DNA from 3 places in the Janthinobacterium sp. 67 genome. Region 1 is predicted to be linked to each of the others. Evidence: predicted binding sites of a transcription regulator. Region 1 holds the regulator's gene; each other region holds the start of a gene.
The links. The regulator NrdR, encoded in region 1, represses ribonucleotide reductase genes. The targets are predictions, from matches to a motif close to CACNANATNTNGTG.
Positions count from the first base shown of each region.

Region 1 (5,792 bases):
CTGCGCCGTGCGCCTCGGCATAGGCCTTGCCGAACAGGTCGAACTGCGCCGGTCCCAGTTCCGCCAGCTTGTCCGCCTGGCCGGCCTCGCCGTGCAGCAACAGGGCCACGCGCACGCTGGCCACGCGCTTCCAGTGCGTGCGCCGGTACAGATCGCGCTGGCGGGCGGCTTCATCCGCCCCCTCCAGCACCAGTGCCGCATCGTAGGCGTCGAGCGCGCTGGCGTTGACGTAACGGTTCGCCACGCCGTCGGGCGGCGTATCCGTGTCGAGGCCATACAGCACCTGGAAACCGTCGACGCCACGGATGATGGCGTCCGCGCCCCAGCCGTTCGCGCCCCGGTATTTGCAGCGCAGCTCGCCCTCGCCATCGGCGCCCTGCGCTACATAGAAAATGCTCCAGCCCCGCTGCGCCTGCGTTTGCGCGGCGCCCACGCCGAAGCCCGCGCAATTGAGCACGGAACCGTCGCCGCCCTCTTCCTTGCCGGCGCCGTAATAACGCAGGGCCAGCACGTCGCTGCCGTGCAGGGCGCCGGGCAGCGCGCCGCCGATGCCCTCGCTGTTCTTGCCCAGAGTGCGCGCGTCGAGCCCAGCCACATTGGCGCTGTCGTCATCGGCATGGGCGACGGGCGCGGCGCTGCTGTCCCAGTTCACGTACGCCGTCTGGCGCACGGCGCGGGCAATGGTGTCGAGCGCATAGCGGCCGTTGTCGTCGAGCCGCGCACTGGCGGACTGGTCGCCATAACTGCCGCTGGCCGCCAGCAGCACGCTACTGGCGGCCAGCATCAGCAGCGCGCCCAGCGACAGGGCCACCAGCAATTCGACCAGGCTCATGCCGCGATACCTATACAGGACCTCGTTCATGCGCCGCCCCCGCCCAGCTGGAATGCCAGCCTGGGCAACGACTCGCCTGCCGCATTCACGGCGGGTGAACCATCGGGCAGGCGGCCGCGCCAGCCCAGCTTGATGACGATGGGCGCGCCCATGCCGCCGCTGCACGCCCACTGCAAGCCTTGGGCGGGCGCATCCCACGCGGAAGTGTCGCGGCAGATATGCAGGCGCGCGCCGGGCAAGGCCACATGCAGTTGCTGTTTCCACTCGGCGATATCGAATTGCGCCAGGTCGGCCGCGCTGCAGAGCGTGGCGCCAAAGCAGTCCGGCGCGCCGCCGCCAGTGTCGCCACCGTCCGCCGCTGCGTAGGCCACGTTCAGGTAGGGATTGCCCGTATCGGGGCCATTCATGAGTACGCTATTCGCGCGCATGCGTTCGGCCATGCCCGCGGCCAGTTGCACGCCCGCCGACAATAGCGCCGACTCATGGCGTGCGCGCAGGGAATTCAGTTGCAGGATGCTGGCGCCGAGCAGGCCCAGCGCCAACAGCAGCAGCGACACGAGCACCTCGACGAGGCTGCTGCCACCGATCAGACCGCGCGCACCGCTGTGCATGAGCTTCTCCTGCGGACAGAATGAAACCAGGACCGGAGCCGCACGGACGCACGGCCCAGCTACAAGATAGGCGCGCGCAAAAAGCCGGGTCTGCGCTGGCGCAAACAACACGGCAATAAGGTGGGAAGAACAGCGTTGGTATTGATCAGGCCGCTTGCCAGACAAACCTTGGCGTGGTGAAAACGGGGCGCATAAGCAGCCCCGCCTTCAAGAAGGTGAACAAGAAGGTGAGGTCAGGGCTTGCGCGCCTGCCCCACTTCGGCGATTGCGTCCTGGAACTCGGCCAGGTCTTCGAAATTCTTGTAGACGGAAGCGAAGCGGATGTAGGCGATCTTGTCCAGGCGCTTGAGTTCCTGCATGACGAGTTCGCCGATATAGCCGGAATCGACTTCACGCTGACCGCTGGTCAGCAGTTTTTCCTGGATGGAGGCAATGGCCGTATCCACGGAGGCGGCCGCGACGGGACGCTTGCGCAAGGCCAGCATCAAACTGCCGCGCAACTTATCCGCAGCGAACTCCGTCCGGCTGCCATTCTTTTTGACGACGGCCGGCATGATAAGTTCAATGCGTTCGTAAGTCGTAAAACGCTTGTCGCATTTGCCGCAGCGGCGGCGGCGCCGAATGGCATCCCCTTCCTCCGATACGCGCGTATCGAGAACCTGGGTATCGCCGTGCTGGCAAAATGGACATTTCATGGGCTGGCTACAACTTTATAGTAATAATTACGGGAAATCGCCGCCCTTGTACAAAGGGCGCCCGAATCACTCCGGGCGCCCTGGGGCACGAAGGAATGTGTCATCCAGAATCTTACTCTGTATGACACATTCTGGACAAATTATTATGCGGCGTACACAGGGTGCGCGTCGGCCAGCACTTTCACGGCCGCTTTCACGCGCTCGATGGTGGCGGCGTCATGCGGATTGTCCAGCACGTCGGCGATCAGGTTGCCCACTTCTTCCGCTTGCGCTTCCTTGAAACCGCGCGTCGTCATCGCCGGGCTGCCCAGGCGGATGCCCGAGGTGACGAATGGCTTTTGCGGGTCGTTCGGGATGCCGTTCTTGTTGCAGGTGATGTGCGCGGAACCGAGGATGGCTTCAGCTTCCTTGCCTGTCAGGTTCTTGGCGCGCAGGTCGACCAGCATGACGTGCGATTCGGTGCCGCCGGACACGATGCGCAGGCCGCGCTTGATCAGGGTTTTCGCCAGCACGTCGGCGTTCTTGATCACTTGCTTCTGGTATTCGACGAATTCAGGGCTCAGCGCTTCCTTGAAGGCGACGGCCTTGCCGGCGATCACGTGCATCAGCGGGCCGCCCTGGATGCCAGGGAAGATGGCCGAGTTGATGGCTTTTTCGTGTTCGGCCTTCATCAGGATGATGCCGCCGCGCGGGCCGCGCAGCGATTTGTGCGTGGTCGAGGTGACGAAGTCGGCGAACGGCACCGGGTTCGGGTACAGGCCGGCGGCGATCAGGCCGGCGTAGTGGGCCATGTCGACCATGAAGTAGGCGCCGACTTCCTTGGCGATCTTGCTGAAGCGTTCGAAGTCGATCTTTTTCGAGAAGGCGGACGCGCCGGCGATGATCAGTTTCGGCTTGCGTTCGCGGGCCAGGCGCTCCATTGCCTCGTAGTCGATGTCTTCTTCCGCCGTCAAGCCGTAGGAGACGACGTCAAACCATTTGCCGGACATGTTCAGCGGCATGCCGTGGGTCAGGTGGCCGCCTTCGGCCAGCGACATACCCATGATCAGGTCGCCTGGTTTCAGCATGGCGAAGAACACGCCCTGGTTTGCCTGCGAGCCCGAGTTCGGCTGCACGTTCGCGCATTCGGCGCCGAACAGCTGTTTCACGCGGTCGATAGCCAGTTGCTCGGCCACGTCGACGTATTCGCAGCCGCCGTAGTAGCGCTTGCCTGGATAGCCTTCGGCATACTTGTTCGTCAGCTGCGAGCCTTGCGCTTCCATTACGGCCGGCGACGTGTAGTTTTCCGACGCGATCAGTTCGATGTGATCGTGCTGGCGCGTGTTCTCTTTTTGAATGACGGCGAACAATTCAGGATCGACGTTGGCGAGGGTATGATCTTTTGCAAACATGTAAAAACTCCAAGTATGAGGGTGCTTGTACTGGCAGATTGGATCGAATGAGGGGAGCCGGCGTTAAGTGAATAACAACATTGGACAGGCAGCCTCTTCGTGCTTTTCCATAGTGGCTACCCAGGCGAACGGCTGATGAAAAATCTCACGTTTCCCGGTGGGTGCCCACCTTTCGCCGGATTGCCGATCACCACTCATGGAGATCGCCCGACTTTTCGCCAGTCACGTGAGACGTAATGGAATGCAAATTGTAAGTTAAGTGCCCAAATTGAGCAAGGAATGCAAGCGTGCGGCTATAATCGCCGCCCGGGCAGCGCCGCTCCGTCGTCTTAAGCTGGATGTAAACTTTGCTCATGCATGTAAGCGTATGTTACGGGGCTTGCCATTGCAGCCCTCCGTTTTACAATGCTGCGGTGCAACTTATATGCAGCTTTTGCATGGCTTTCCAGCAAGCGCCCACAGTCACAAGAAGAAAAATCGCGTAAAATGTTGCTCAATCTCACTACTGGCGCAATAAACATGCCTTCAGTCTTTACCTGGAACGTACGTGTCTACTATGAAGACACCGACGCCGGCGGCATCGTCTATTACGCTAACTACCTGAAATTCTTCGAGCGCGCGCGCACCGAATGGCTGCGCGCCATCGGCGTGGGCCAGCAGGAATTGCTCGAGCAGCACGACGCGATGTTCGTTGTCAAAAGCGTCAACGCCGACTATCATGCGCCAGCCAGGCTCGATGACACGGTAAGATTGACATTAAGCATAGAGAAAATGGGGCGCGCCTCCATCGTTTTCCTGCAACAAGCCTGGTGCGGCGACCGCCTGCTCAACACGGCACGCGTCAAGATCGGCTGCGTCGATTCGGCACTGCGCCCGCGCGCCGTGCCCGATGCGGTAGCGGCCCGCATGCGCGCCGCCTGAACCCCACCCGCCACCCCGGATAATTCACCCAACAGACTGCCAGCCAATGAACGTTACACAAGATCTTTCTTTCCTCGCGCTCATCACCAATGCCCACCTGATCGTGCAACTGATCATGGCCCTGCTGCTGCTGATTTCCCTGACCAGCTGGACCTACATTTTCCGCAAGATGTTTGCCGTGCGCCAGGCGCGCAAGCAAACCATCGAATTCGAACGCAGCTTCTGGGCCGGCGGCAACCTGCATGCGCTGCACCAGAACGCCAGCGGCAACCGCGACCAGAGCGGCGCGCTGGCCCGCATCTTCGACGCCGGCATGGGTGAATTCATCAAGGGCAAGGCTTCCTACGGTTCGCGCGAAGCGCTGGACGTGGGTGCCGTGCTCGACGGCGCACGCCGCGCCATGCGCGCCGCCTTCCAGCGTGAAATGGACGTGCTCGAATCGCACCTGGCCTTCCTCGCTTCCGTCGGTTCCGTCTCGCCGTACATCGGCTTGCTCGGTACCGTCTGGGGCATCATGAACGCCTTCCGCGGCCTGGCCAACGTGCAACAAGCCACCCTGGCGGCCGTCGCGCCCGGCATTGCCGAAGCGCTGATCGCCACCGCCATCGGCCTGTTCGCCGCGATTCCCGCCGTCGTCGCCTACAACCGTTTTTCGCACGACATCGACCGCCTGGCGATCCGCTTCGAGAGCTTCGTCGAGGAATTCTCCAACATCTTGCAGCGCCAGTCGCGCTAAGAGGGAGCAGCGTCCATGGGTTCCTCATTCAATAGCGGCGGCATGCGCGGCGGCCGTGGCCGCAAGTTCAAGTCCGAGATCAACGTCGTGCCGTACATCGACGTGATGCTGGTGCTGCTGATCATTTTCATGGTGATGCCGTCGTCGAACAATCCCAGCGTGGTGAACTTGCCCAACGCGGAAAAGTCGGCGAAACCGCCCGATGACTATATTCAGATCGTGCTGAAACCAAATGGTTCGCTGTCGATCGGCGTCATCGGCAAGGAACAGCTGTCACCGGAAACGGAACCGAACCGCGACGCCCTGCTGCGCAAGCTGCGCGGCCTGCATGAAAGCAATCCCGACTATCCCGTGATGATCGCGGGCGACAAGGAAAGCAAGTACGACGACGTGATCCAGCTCATTTCGGAAGCAAAAAAAATGGGCATTACCCGCGTCGGCCTGGCCACCAAGTAAGCGCAGCATCGTGTTTTCCAGACTTGACCGTTTTTAGATAGACTAGACTTTGCAGACCAAACAAATCGACCATGTACTCGGCAAGCCCTACAGCGTGCCGCGCGAACGCAGCCGCTGGCCCTCGCTGGGCCTGGCGCTGGCGATGCATCT
Region 1 is NZ_PGES01000001.1:5,885,950-5,891,741, reverse strand. Features, by position in the region: gene CLU90_RS26470 (PilW family protein) at 1-862, opposite strand, end outside; gene pilV (type IV pilus modification protein PilV) at 859-1,443, opposite strand; gene nrdR (transcriptional regulator NrdR) at 1,677-2,138, opposite strand; gene glyA (serine hydroxymethyltransferase) at 2,282-3,529, opposite strand; ZMP/ZTP riboswitch at 3,641-3,765, opposite strand; gene ybgC (tol-pal system-associated acyl-CoA thioesterase) at 4,049-4,450, shown strand; gene tolQ (protein TolQ) at 4,497-5,186, shown strand; gene CLU90_RS26440 (ExbD/TolR family protein) at 5,202-5,642, shown strand; gene tolA (cell envelope integrity protein TolA) at 5,692-5,792, shown strand, end outside.

Region 2 (5,792 bases), 5.7 Mb from region 1:
CGCCCGAAATCTCCTTGGGCCCCAGCCACAGGGTGGCGCCCACCAGGTAGGCGATCCAGATTTCCTCGAACGACATGTCGAAGGCGACGGAAAAGCCCTGGTAGACGGTGTCGGACTGCGTTACTTCCAGCACGGCGTTTTCGCTGCGCAGGAAGTGGCAGATGCTGCGCTGATTGATCAATATGCCCTTCGGCTTGCCCGTGGAGCCGGACGTGTAGATCACGTAGGCCGGGTGTTCGGGCAGCACGGTGGCGCGCGCTGGCAGCACTTCGCCCGACGCGGCGGGGGCCAGCAGGCTTTCCGCCGTCCACACGGGGCGGCCGAGTCCTGCTTCTTCCAGGCGCGGCGCGAACTGCGCGCAGCTGACGACACCAAAGCCATTCGCGTCATCGAGGCACACCTGCAGGCGCTCGACGGGCGTATCTTCATCGACGGGCAGCCAGGCGGCGCCCGCCTTGGCGATGGCCGCCTGCATCAGCAGCAGAGGGGCGCCGCGCGGCAGCCACAGGCCCACGATGTCGCCGGGCTTGACGCCGGCCGCCACCAGGCGTGACGCGGCCAATCCCGCCTGCGCATCGAGCTGCGCATACGTGATGCGGCGCGCGCCGTCGATCAGGGCGATTTGCTGCGGACAGCGGCGCGCCGTCGCTTCCAGCAGGTCGGCCAGTACTTCCTCGCGCAGCAGATCCGGTCGCGGCGGGCCGTACAGGATGTCGGCGTGGGTGGAAGGGATGCCTGGACTGACTGCGGTGAAATCGTTCATGGATGACGCTTATCTGTAATGCTGTAGGAGGAATCTAAAGGGCTGCGCGTGGTGTGCGGCACAGTTGATACATTACAGCACGCAAGACATTTCAGCGTTGCAGAACGGGGAATTTTGGGGCGCTTTCCAAAATTATGTGCTTGCAGGATCAATTGCCATGGTTACGGAATGTAAAACGGGGAAACATGGCGCCGATTTGCGCCAGAACAGGCGCCGATGGATAGCCGTGCATGGGGCGGCCGGACAGCGCCGCATCCGCGCAGCCTTCGGCGCGGAATTGCTGCAGGACGTAGTTGTCGACGCCCTTGGCGGCCAGGGTGGCGGCCAGGGCCAGCAGCTGCTCGTCCGGCAGCAGGTCCGGGTGGGCGGTGGTGCGGCACTCGTAGGCGACGCCGCTGGCGAGGATGGCGTCCAGGCAGGCGCGCGCCGGGTCGCCGCTGCCGGCCACGCGGGTCACATGACGATAGTCGGCAAACGGCGCCTTGATGTCGAAACCGACCCAGTCGACCAGCGGCAGCACTTCCTGCAGGCGCTGCGGATAGATGCAGGCCGTGTGCAGGCCGACGCCGAAACCCAGCTCCCTCACGTCCCGCATGGCGCGCGCCAGCGCCGGGTCCATGCACGCTTCGCCGCCGCTGAAGACGACGGCGTCGACCAGGCCCGTTCGGCGGCGCAGCCAGGTCAGGACGTCCTGCCAGGGCATGGCGCCTTCCGGCGTGCGCGCCTGCAAATGCGGATTGTGGCAATAGCCGCAACGCCAGGGGCAGCCCTGCACGAACACCACGGCCGCCAGCTTGCCCGGGTAGTCGGTGGCGGAAAAGGGCGTCAGGCCGCCCACTTTCAGTTCAGCCGCCATGGCAGGCGGGCTGGCCCACGCGGGCGCTCGCTTCCGTAAAATACTGGCGCTCGTGGAATTCGCCCTGCTTGCCGATGTTGAACGAGGCGACGGGGCGGTGGTAGCCCATCACGCGCGTCCAGATTTCGCAGCGCTGGCGTTCCGTGTCGAGCAGGGTGATGGCGGGAGTGAAGTCGGGACGTGCGTTCATGGCGTTTCCTTGAGTGGGTGAGCGAGATCGGACTGCTTGCGGGCGATCAGTTCCGCGTCGCAGGTGGGACAGAATTCATGTTTGCCGGCCAGGTAGCCGTGGCGCGGGCAGATGGAAAACGTGGGCGTGACGGTGATGTAGGGCAGCGAGAAACGGCTCAGCGCGCGCTTCACCAGTTCGCGGCAGGCGTTGGCGTCCGACAGCGCTTCCGTCATGTACAGGTGCAGCACCGTGCCGCCCGTGTACTTGCGCTGCAGCGTATCCTGCAATTCCAGTGCCTCGAACGGATCGTCCGTATGGCCGACGGGCAGTTGCGACGAGTTCGTGTAATACGGATTGTCGACGGTGCCGGCCTGCAGGATGGCGGGATAGCGCTTGCGGTCTTCGCGGGCGAAGCGGTAGGTCGTGCCTTCGGCCGGCGTCGCTTCCAGGTTGTACATATGGCCCGTCTCTTCCTGGAATTGCAGCATGCGCGCACGCACGTGGTCGAGCAGGCGCACGGCCAGCGCATGGCCTTCCTGTGTCGTGATGTCGTCAGCGTCGCCGCTGAAATTGCGGATCATCTCGTTGATGCCGTTCACGCCCAGGGTGGAAAAGTGATTGCGCAAGGTGCCCAGATAGCGTTTCGTGTACGGGAACAGACCTTGCTGCATCAGTTCCTCGATGGTGCGGCGCTTGATTTCCAGGCTGGTCTTGCCCAGCTCCAGCAGGCGGTCCAGGTCGGCCATCAAGGCTGGCTCGTCGCCGCGCCACAAGTGGCCCAGGCGCGCGCAGTTGATGGTGACTACGCCCAGGGAACCCGTCTGCTCGGCGGAACCGAACAGGCCATTGCCCCGTTTGAGCAGTTCGCGCAAGTCCAGCTGCAATCGGCAGCACATGGAACGTATCATGTTCGGCTTGAGTTCCGAATTGATGAAATTCTGGAAGTAGGGCAGGCCGTAGCGGGCCGTCATTTCGAACAGGCGCTCCGCGTTCTCGCTGTGCCAGTCGAAATCCTCGGTGATGTTGTAGGTGGGGATGGGGAAGGTAAATACGCGTCCCTTGGCGTCGCCCGCCATCATGATCTCGATGTAGGCGCGGTTGATCATGTCCATTTCCGCCTGCAGATCGCCATAGCTGAAGTCCATTTCCTGGCCGGCGATGACGGGAATCTGTTCGCGCAGGTCGTCCGGGCAGACCCAGTCGAAAGTCAGGTTGGTGAACGGCGTCTGTGTGCCCCAGCGCGATGGGACGTTGAGGTTGAAGATCAGTTCCTGCATGTACTGGCGCACGTCTTCGTAGCGCAGGCTGTCCTTGCGGATGTAGGGCGCCATGTAGGTGTCGAAGGAGCTGAACGCCTGCGCGCCGGCCCACTCGTTTTGCAGGGTGCCGAGGAAATTGACGATCTGGCCGATGGCGCTCGACATGTGCTTGGGCGGGCCCGATTCGATCTTGCCCGGCACGCCATTCAAGCCTTCGTGCAGCAAGGTGCGCAGCGACCAGCCGGCGCAATAGCCGGCCAGCATGTCGAGGTCGTGGATATGCAGCGCCGCTTCGCGGTGCGCCGCGCCCACTTCGGGCGGATACACCTGGTCCAGCCAGTAGTTGGCGATGACCTTGCCCGATACATTGAGTATCAGGCCGCCCAGCGAGTAACCCTGGTTGGCGTTGGCGTTGACACGCCAGTCGCGCCGGTCCAGGTATTCATTGATGGACGCAGCGACGTCGACCTGGCCGCGTGTTGGGGAAACTGCATTTGTCGTCATGAAACCTCCAATAAACACAACATGCGGTGTTTTTATGGAGATTAATTACTAAATATAGTGGCGTCAAAGGGCGCGTGCAGTTGCGTGAGGAATCCTTGATGCAGGTGAAAAAAGCGGCCGCTGTTTACTTTTTCGCGCCGCCCTGGCGCAGGAGGAAGCCGCTCAGGCCAAGGTAAGCGGCGCCGCAGACGGCGATGCTGATGACGGAGGCGGGCAGCACGTGCGCCCAGATTTCCCGCGCCGAGAAGGTGCTCCAGCTGGCCACGCGCGCGTCGAACGTGACGTAGTTGGCCAGCAGCCAGTAGACGGCCAGCAGGCCCGTGCAGATGGCGGCCTGGCGCAGCACGGGCATGGCGCGGCGCGCGAAGACGGCCTGCAGGAACAGCAGCAGCACGCCCGGATACGCGCCCAGCACTTCGGGCGACAGCACGGAGAGCGTTTCTTCGACATGGCCGTCGGCGGGGGCGGCCCACTGCACCTGCAGCACGGTGAGGAACAGGGTGAGCAAAAAAATCAGCAGCGGTTTGCGGGGCATGGCGGGCAATCGGTGAGGGAGAAAAGTGGGGCATTTTACAGCCAGGTCAAGCAAGTTGAACGCGCGCCAGCCATGCATGCATTCCTTCACCTGCGTCAAGGACTGGGCGGCGGGGGCGGGGCTATAGTCTGCACCCTGAGCCGATACAGGACTGTGAACATCATGATGCTTGAATCAACCACCGCCACCCGCGTGGCCGGACCGCTGGAACTGGTCTGCCCCGCCGGCAGCCTGCCTGCCCTGAAAGCGGCCATCGACAACGGTGCCGACACCGTCTACCTGGGTTTTCGCGACGCCACCAATGCGCGCAATTTCGCCGGCCTCAATTTCGACGAGAAGGCCATCGCCGAGGGCGTGCGCTACGCCCATCAATATGGACGCAAGGTGCTGCTGGCGCTGAATACCTATCCGCAGCCGCACAACTGGGCCGTGTGGCGCAGCGCCATCGACCGCGCCGCGCAGGCCGGCATCGACGCCATGATCGTCGCCGATCCGGGCCTGATGGCCTACGCGGCCCAGCACCACCCGCAGCTGCGGCTGCACCTGTCCGTGCAGGGTTCGGCCACCAACTATGAAGCCATCAATTTTTACCATGAACACTTCGGCATCGCCCGCGCCGTGCTGCCGCGCGTGCTGTCGATGGCGCAGGTCGAGCAATTGATCAGCAAGACGGAAGTCGAGATCGAAGTCTTCGGCTTCGGCAGCCTGTGCGTGATGGTCGAAGGGCGCTGCGCGCTGTCGTCGTACGCGACGGGCGAGGCGCCGAACACGCACGGCGTGTGCTCGCCGGCGAAATCCGTGCGCTGGCTGGAAACGCCGAACGGCCTCGAATCGCGCCTGAACGGCGTGCTGATCGACCGCTACGCACCGGGCGAAAACGCCAGCTATCCCACCCTGTGCAAGGGGCGTTTCGAAGTCAACGACGAAGAGTATTACGCGATCGAGGAGCCGGCCAGCCTGAACACGCTGGCGCTGCTGCCGCAGCTGATCGCCATGGGCGTGCGCGCCGTGAAGATCGAAGGACGCCAGCGCAGCCCCGCCTACGTGGCGCAGGTCACGCGCGTGTGGCGCGAAGCGATCGACGCCTGCCGTGAAGGCAATGCGCGCTACGCCGTCAAGCCGGCCTGGATGGCGTCCATGGACAAGCTGGCCGAGGGCCAGCAGCACACTTTGGGTGCCTACCATAGATCTTGGAAATAGCAAAACCTACTGCGCGTCCCGGGGCGTGGCCTGCGATGCTCGCTGTGCTCTAGCACAGCTGCGCTTCTCGGCCTCGCCGCGAACCGCTCGCTACGGTTTTGCAACTTAAAAAATAATGGAACAGACATGTTAAAACTCTCTTTGGGCCCCTTGCTGTACTACTGGCCGCGCGCCACCGTCTTCGAGTTTTACCAGCGGATCGCGGCGACCGCCGTCGATATCGTCTACCTGGGCGAAACCGTCTGCTCGCGCCGGCATGAGCTGCGCCTGGCCGACTGGCTCGATATCGCCGACATGCTGGCCGCCGCCGGCAAGGAAGTGGTGCTGTCGACGCAGGCGCTGATCGAGGCGGGCGCGGAACTGGCGACCCTGCGCCGCATCACGGGCAATGGCCGCTACGGCGTCGAGGCCAATGACATGGGCGCCGTGCACTGCATGGAAAAGGGCGCGTCCTTCGTTGCCGGTCCCCATCTGAACCTGTTCAATGGCCCCAGCCTGCAACT
Region 2 is NZ_PGES01000001.1:224,853-230,644, forward strand. Features, by position in the region: gene CLU90_RS00990 (Pls/PosA family non-ribosomal peptide synthetase) at 1-763, opposite strand, end outside; gene CLU90_RS00995 (anaerobic ribonucleoside-triphosphate reductase activating protein) at 912-1,619, opposite strand; gene nrdD (anaerobic ribonucleoside-triphosphate reductase) at 1,609-1,809, opposite strand; gene CLU90_RS01005 (ribonucleoside triphosphate reductase) at 1,806-3,554, opposite strand; gene CLU90_RS01010 (hypothetical protein) at 3,679-4,089, opposite strand; gene ubiU (ubiquinone anaerobic biosynthesis protein UbiU) at 4,252-5,289, shown strand; gene ubiV (ubiquinone anaerobic biosynthesis protein UbiV) at 5,416-5,792, shown strand, end outside.
Region 2: CLU90_RS01005 (ribonucleoside triphosphate reductase) is a predicted target of NrdR. The motif match lies at 3,601-3,614, and genes of this name have one in related genera.

Region 3 (5,792 bases), 2.6 Mb from region 1:
GAGCCAGCATGGCCTGGCGCGCGGCGTGGCCGCCGGCACGTTTCGCCAGGACCTGTTTTACCGCCTGAATGTGATCGAGCTGGCGCTGCCGCCGCTGCGCGAACGGCGCGGCGATCTGCAGGTATTATGTGAGGTGATCCTCGCGCGCCTGTCGCCGCATCGTGCCGTGAACCTGGCGCCGCCCGTGCTGGCGGCCTTGGGTGCGTATGCGTTTCCCGGCAATGTGCGCGAGCTGGAAAACGTGCTGGAGCGGGCGCTGGCCTTTGCCGACGGCGGCGTGATCGCGCTCGACGGGCTGGCCTTGCCATCCATGGCGGGCGGCACGCCGTTGCGGGCGGCGCCGGCGGTGCCGGCCTTGCCGGAACGGCAACTGAGCCTGCCCGGCATGGCGGCGCATGGCGTGGCCCCCGTCCTGCCGCTGGACGTGTATTTGCGCCAGGCCGAGCGCGACATGATCGTGCGGGCGCTGGTGCAGGCCCGCTACCACCGCGCACGGGCGGCGCGCCAGCTGGGCCTGAGCGTGCGCCAGTTGCGCTACCGCATGCAGAAATTGACGATACAGGAAGCCCTATTTGATGAGTATATGGAAGATAGATGAAGACGGCTGGTGCGACGGCGCGCTGCGCTACGATTCGCCGTACCACGATGCGCGCCCGGACGGGGCACAAGTCGACTTGCTGGTGATCCATAACATCAGCTTGCCGGGCGGCCACTTTGGCGGACCGCATGTGTCGGACTTGTTTACGGGCCGGGTAGATTATAATGCCGATCCTTCTTTCGCCGACCTGCGTGGCTTGCAGGTGTCGGCGCACTTTTTTGTGCGGCGCGATGGTGCGCTGTTGCAATATGTTTCTACTGATCAACGTGCCTGGCATGCGGGCGTGTCCATGTTCGAAGGACGCCCGCAGTGCAATGGCTATTCCATCGGTATCGAAATGGAAGGCGCGGACGACCTGCCTTTCCAGCAGCGGCAATACCATGTGCTGGCGGCGCTGACGGCGGCGCTGGTGGCGCGCCACGGGCTGTCCCAGGTGCGCGGTCACGAACATATCGCGCCGGGGAGGAAGACGGATCCGGGGCCGTTCTTTGACTGGCATTTTTATCAAAAATGCTGGATGGAAACCCTGCGCGGGCAGCCTGCGTTAGCGCTTACTTCGCGGGGATTGGGCTTTCCATCCATGCCCTGAAAAGTCAACCGAAATCGTATATGAAAATACAAAAAATTACGCCGGCGGATGCCGGAAAACTATTGCATCCCCCTCCGATGGGCACTACAATTAGTGCAGAAGTTGGAAGTAAAGACTATATGTAGTGCCATCACAGACGTTTTCAGAATTATTGTCAAAGCTACCCGGATTGCTGATACAGCACTGGAACTGGCGGTTTATCACCCTTGATCGTGTTTTGCGCCAGCCGGGCAGTGCGGTGTGGCGAGATGGATTACTGAGCTGTTTTATGCACTATGAATTTACTATTTAGCAACAAATATCTGAAGAAGCCCTGACCATCGGGCGTTCTATTCAACAACACACGCGGCAGCAAAACTGCAGGCTGACTTTAGCTGACAACGGGAGCTTCAATGCAATCACCACAAGATATTTCCATCCATCCAACGCCAGTATCGCCAGCGCCAGGCGCGGCCAACAGCGTGGCGAGCACGGGCGCGGCATTGGGCGACTATCGCATCATCCGCCGCAACGGCGCGGTGGTGGCATTTGAGCCTTCGAAGATCGCCATCGCCATGACCAAGGCGTTTTTGGCCGTTAACGGCGGCCAGGGCGCAGCCTCGGCACGCATCCGCGAACTGGTGGAACAACTGACCGACGGCGTCGTCGCCGCGCTGGTGCGCCGCCATCCGGGCGGCGGCACCTTCCATATCGAAGACGTGCAAGACCAGGTGGAACTGTCGCTGATGCGTTCGGGCGAGCACGACGTGGCGCGTGCCTACGTGCTGTACCGCGCCAAGCACATGGAAGAGCGCCGCCTGCAGAAGGAAGCGCAAGGCGCGTCCGCGCAAGTGACCGCGCCACAATTGAACGTGCTGGATAACGGCGTGCGCCGCCTGCTGGACATGCAGGAAGTGCGCGACCTGATCAACGCCGCCTGCGCCGGCCTGGAAAAGCACGTCGATGCCGACGCCATCCTGGCTGAAACGGTGAAAAACCTGTACGACGGCGTGCCCGTCGAAGAGCTGCACAAGTCGGCCATCCTGGCGGCGCGCGCGCTGATGGAAAAAGACCCGGCCTACAGCCAGGTCACGGCCCGCATCCTGCTGCACACGGTGCGCAAGGAAGTGTTCGGCAAGGAAGTGCCGCAAGCGGCCGCTGCTAGCGAATACCTGACGTATTTCCCGCAATACATTGCCAAGGGTATCGCCGCCGAGCTGCTGAACCCGGTACTTGCCAGTTTCGACCTGGAGCGCCTGGCCAAAGCCATCGTCGCCGACCGCGACTTGCAGTTCGGCTACATCGGCCTGCAAACCCTGTACGACCGCTACTTCCTGCACATCCAGGACGTGCGCATCGAAATGCCGCAGGCGTTCTACATGCGCGTGGCCATGGGCCTGGCGCTGAACGAAGCGGACCGCGAAGCGCGCGCCATCGAGTTCTACAGCCTGCTGTCCTCGTTCGACTTCATGAGCTCGACGCCGACCCTGTTCAATTCGGGCACCCTGCGCTCGCAGCTGTCGTCGTGCTACCTGAGCACCGTCTCCGATGACCTGGAAGGCATCTACGACGCCATCAAGGACAATGCGCTGCTGGCCAAGTTCGCCGGCGGCCTGGGCAACGACTGGACGCCAGTGCGCGCCCTGGGCGCCCACATCAAGGGCACGAACGGCAAGTCGCAAGGCGTGGTGCCGTTCCTGAAAGTGGTCAACGACACGGCCGTGGCAGTCAACCAGGGCGGCAAGCGCAAGGGCGCCGTCTGCGCCTACCTGGAAACCTGGCACATGGACATCGAGGAATTCCTCGACCTGCGCAAGAACACGGGCGACGACCGCCGCCGCACGCACGACATGAACACGGCGAACTGGATTCCCGACATGTTCATGAAGCGCGTCATGGAAAAAGGCGACTGGACCCTGTTCTCGCCGTCGGACACGCCGGACCTGCACGACAAGGTCGGCAAGGCCTTTGAACAGGCTTACCTGGGCTACGAAGCCAAGGCCGCCGCCGGCGAAATCCGCGTCTTCAAGAAGATCGCCGCGCTGGACCTGTGGCGCAAGATGCTGTCGATGCTGTTTGAAACGGGCCACCCATGGATCACGTTCAAGGATCCTTGCAACATCCGCAGCCCGCAGTCGCACGTCGGCGTCGTCCACAGCTCGAACCTGTGCACGGAAATCACGCTGAACACGGGCCCTGACGAAATCGCCGTCTGCAACCTCGGTTCCGTGAACTTGCCGGCGCACATGAAGGAAGGCAAGATCGACCACGTCAAGCTGGCCAAGACCATCCGTACCGCCATGCGCATGCTCGACAACGTCATCGACATCAATTACTACGCCGTCGACAAGGCGCGCAACTCGAACATGCGCCACCGTCCGGTCGGCATGGGCGTGATGGGTTTCCAGGACTGCCTGCACATGATGCGCGTGCCGTTCGCCTCGGACGCCGCCGTGTCGTTCGCCGACACCTCGATGGAAGCCGTCTGCTACTACGCCTACCTGGCGTCGACGGAACTGGCCGAAGAGCGCGGCCGCTATGAATCGTACGCCGGTTCCCTGTGGGACCGCGGCATCCTGCCGCAGGACTCGGTCAAACTGCTGGCCGAAGAGCGCGGCGGCTACCTGGAAGTCGATTCCTCGTCGGCCATGGACTGGACCCCGGTGCGCGAACGCATCGCCAAGTTCGGCATGCGCAACTCGAACTGCGTGGCGATCGCCCCGACGGCGACGATTTCGAACATCATCGGCGTATCGGCCTGTATCGAACCGACGTTCCAGAACCTGTACGTGAAATCGAACCTGTCGGGCGAATTCACCGAGATCAACGGCTACCTGGTGCGCGACCTGAAGGCGCGCGACCTGTGGGATGAAGTCATGATCTCCGACCTGAAGTACTTCGACGGCTCGCTGGTGAAGATCGACCGCATCCCGCAAGACCTGCGCGACATCTACGCCACCGCCTTCGAAGTGTCGCCAAGCTGGCTGGTGGAAGCGGCTTCGCGTCGCCAGAAGTGGATCGACCAGGCCCAGTCGCTGAACATCTACATGGCTGGCGCATCGGGCAAGAAACTGGACGAGACCTACAAGCTGGCATGGCTGCGTGGCCTGAAAACCACCTACTACCTGCGTACCATCGCCGCCACCCACATGGAGAAATCGACCTCCCGTACAGGCGCCCTGAACGCCGTGGCAGTCGATGGCGGCATGTCGGCCAGCGCGCAAAGCGCCCAGGCAGCGGTCGTGGCGGCAGCAGCGGTGGCCGTGGCGCCGGTAGTGGCGGCGGCAGCGGACGACGCCGATGGCGAAGCTTGCTACCTGCGCCCAGGTGATGACGGTTTCGAAGAATGCGAAGCCTGCCAGTAAGATTTTAGTTGTCAGCCCGGAGCTTCCGGGCTGATTCAATGTTGTCAATGTCCGCATTGTCCGATACAACGGGCCTGTTGCGGACCGCCGGCTCGCCGGCATGGAAAGGAAGAAGAATATGTCGTTGTCATGGGATGATGAAACCACGTCGGCAGCTGTGCCGCGTCCGGCGCAGCAAGCGCCACTGGGTAATACCGAATTGAACCTGCCGGCAGGTGCCGAGCCGTCCGAAGCGAACGCCGAGCAAGTGGCGCGCCGCGTGAATGCGGACGACAAGCGCATCATCAACGGCAAGACGGACGTCAACCAGCTGGTGCCGTTCAAGTACAAATGGGCGTGGGACAAATACCTGGCCGGCTGCGCCAACCACTGGATGCCGCAGGAAGTGAACATGCAGCGCGACATCGAGCTGTGGAAAAACCCGAACGGCCTGACGGACGACGAGCGCCGCCTGGTCAAGCGCAACCTGGGCTTCTTCGTGACGGCCGACTCGCTGGCCGCCAACAACATCGTGCTGGGCACCTACCGCCACATCACGGCGCCCGAGTGCCGCCAGTACCTGCTGCGCCAGGCGTTCGAGGAAGCGATCCATACGCACGCCTACCAGTACATCGTCGAATCGCTGGGCCTGGATGAAGGCGAGATCTTCAACGCCTACAACGAAGTCAAGTCGATCCGCGACAAGGATGAATTCCTGATCCCGTTCATCAACACCCTGACCGATCCGGCGTTCGTCACCGGCACGGTGGAAAACGACCAGAAGCTGCTCAAATCCCTGATCGTCTTTGCCTGCCTGATGGAAGGCCTGTTCTTCTACGTCGGCTTCACGCAGATCCTGGCGCTGGGCCGCCAGAACAAGATGATGGGCGCGGCCGAGCAGTACCAGTACATCCTGCGCGACGAATCGATGCACTGCAACTTCGGCATCGACTTGATCAACACGATCAAGATGGAAAATCCGCAGTTGTGGACGGCCGCCTTCCGCGAAGAGATCAAGGATCTGTTCATGAAAGCCGTGGAACTGGAATACGCGTACGCCGAAGACACCATGCCGCGCGGCGTGCTGGGTCTGAACGCGCCGATGTTCAAGGGCTACCTGCGCTTCATCGCCAACCGCCGCGCGCAGCAGATCGGCATCGAGCCGCTGTTCGCCCAGGAAGAAAATCCATTCCCATGGATGAGCGAAATGATCGACATGAAGAAGGAACGCAACTTCTTCGAGACGCGCGTGACCGAGTATCAAACGGGTGGTGCGTTGAAC
Region 3 is NZ_PGES01000001.1:3,263,475-3,269,266, reverse strand. Features, by position in the region: gene CLU90_RS14685 (sigma 54-interacting transcriptional regulator) at 1-598, shown strand, start outside; gene ampD (1,6-anhydro-N-acetylmuramyl-L-alanine amidase AmpD) at 576-1,187, shown strand; gene CLU90_RS14675 (ribonucleoside-diphosphate reductase subunit alpha) at 1,580-4,531, shown strand; gene CLU90_RS14670 (ribonucleotide-diphosphate reductase subunit beta) at 4,650-5,792, shown strand, end outside.
Region 3: CLU90_RS14675 (ribonucleoside-diphosphate reductase subunit alpha) is a predicted target of NrdR. The motif match lies at 1,301-1,314, and genes of this name have one in related genera.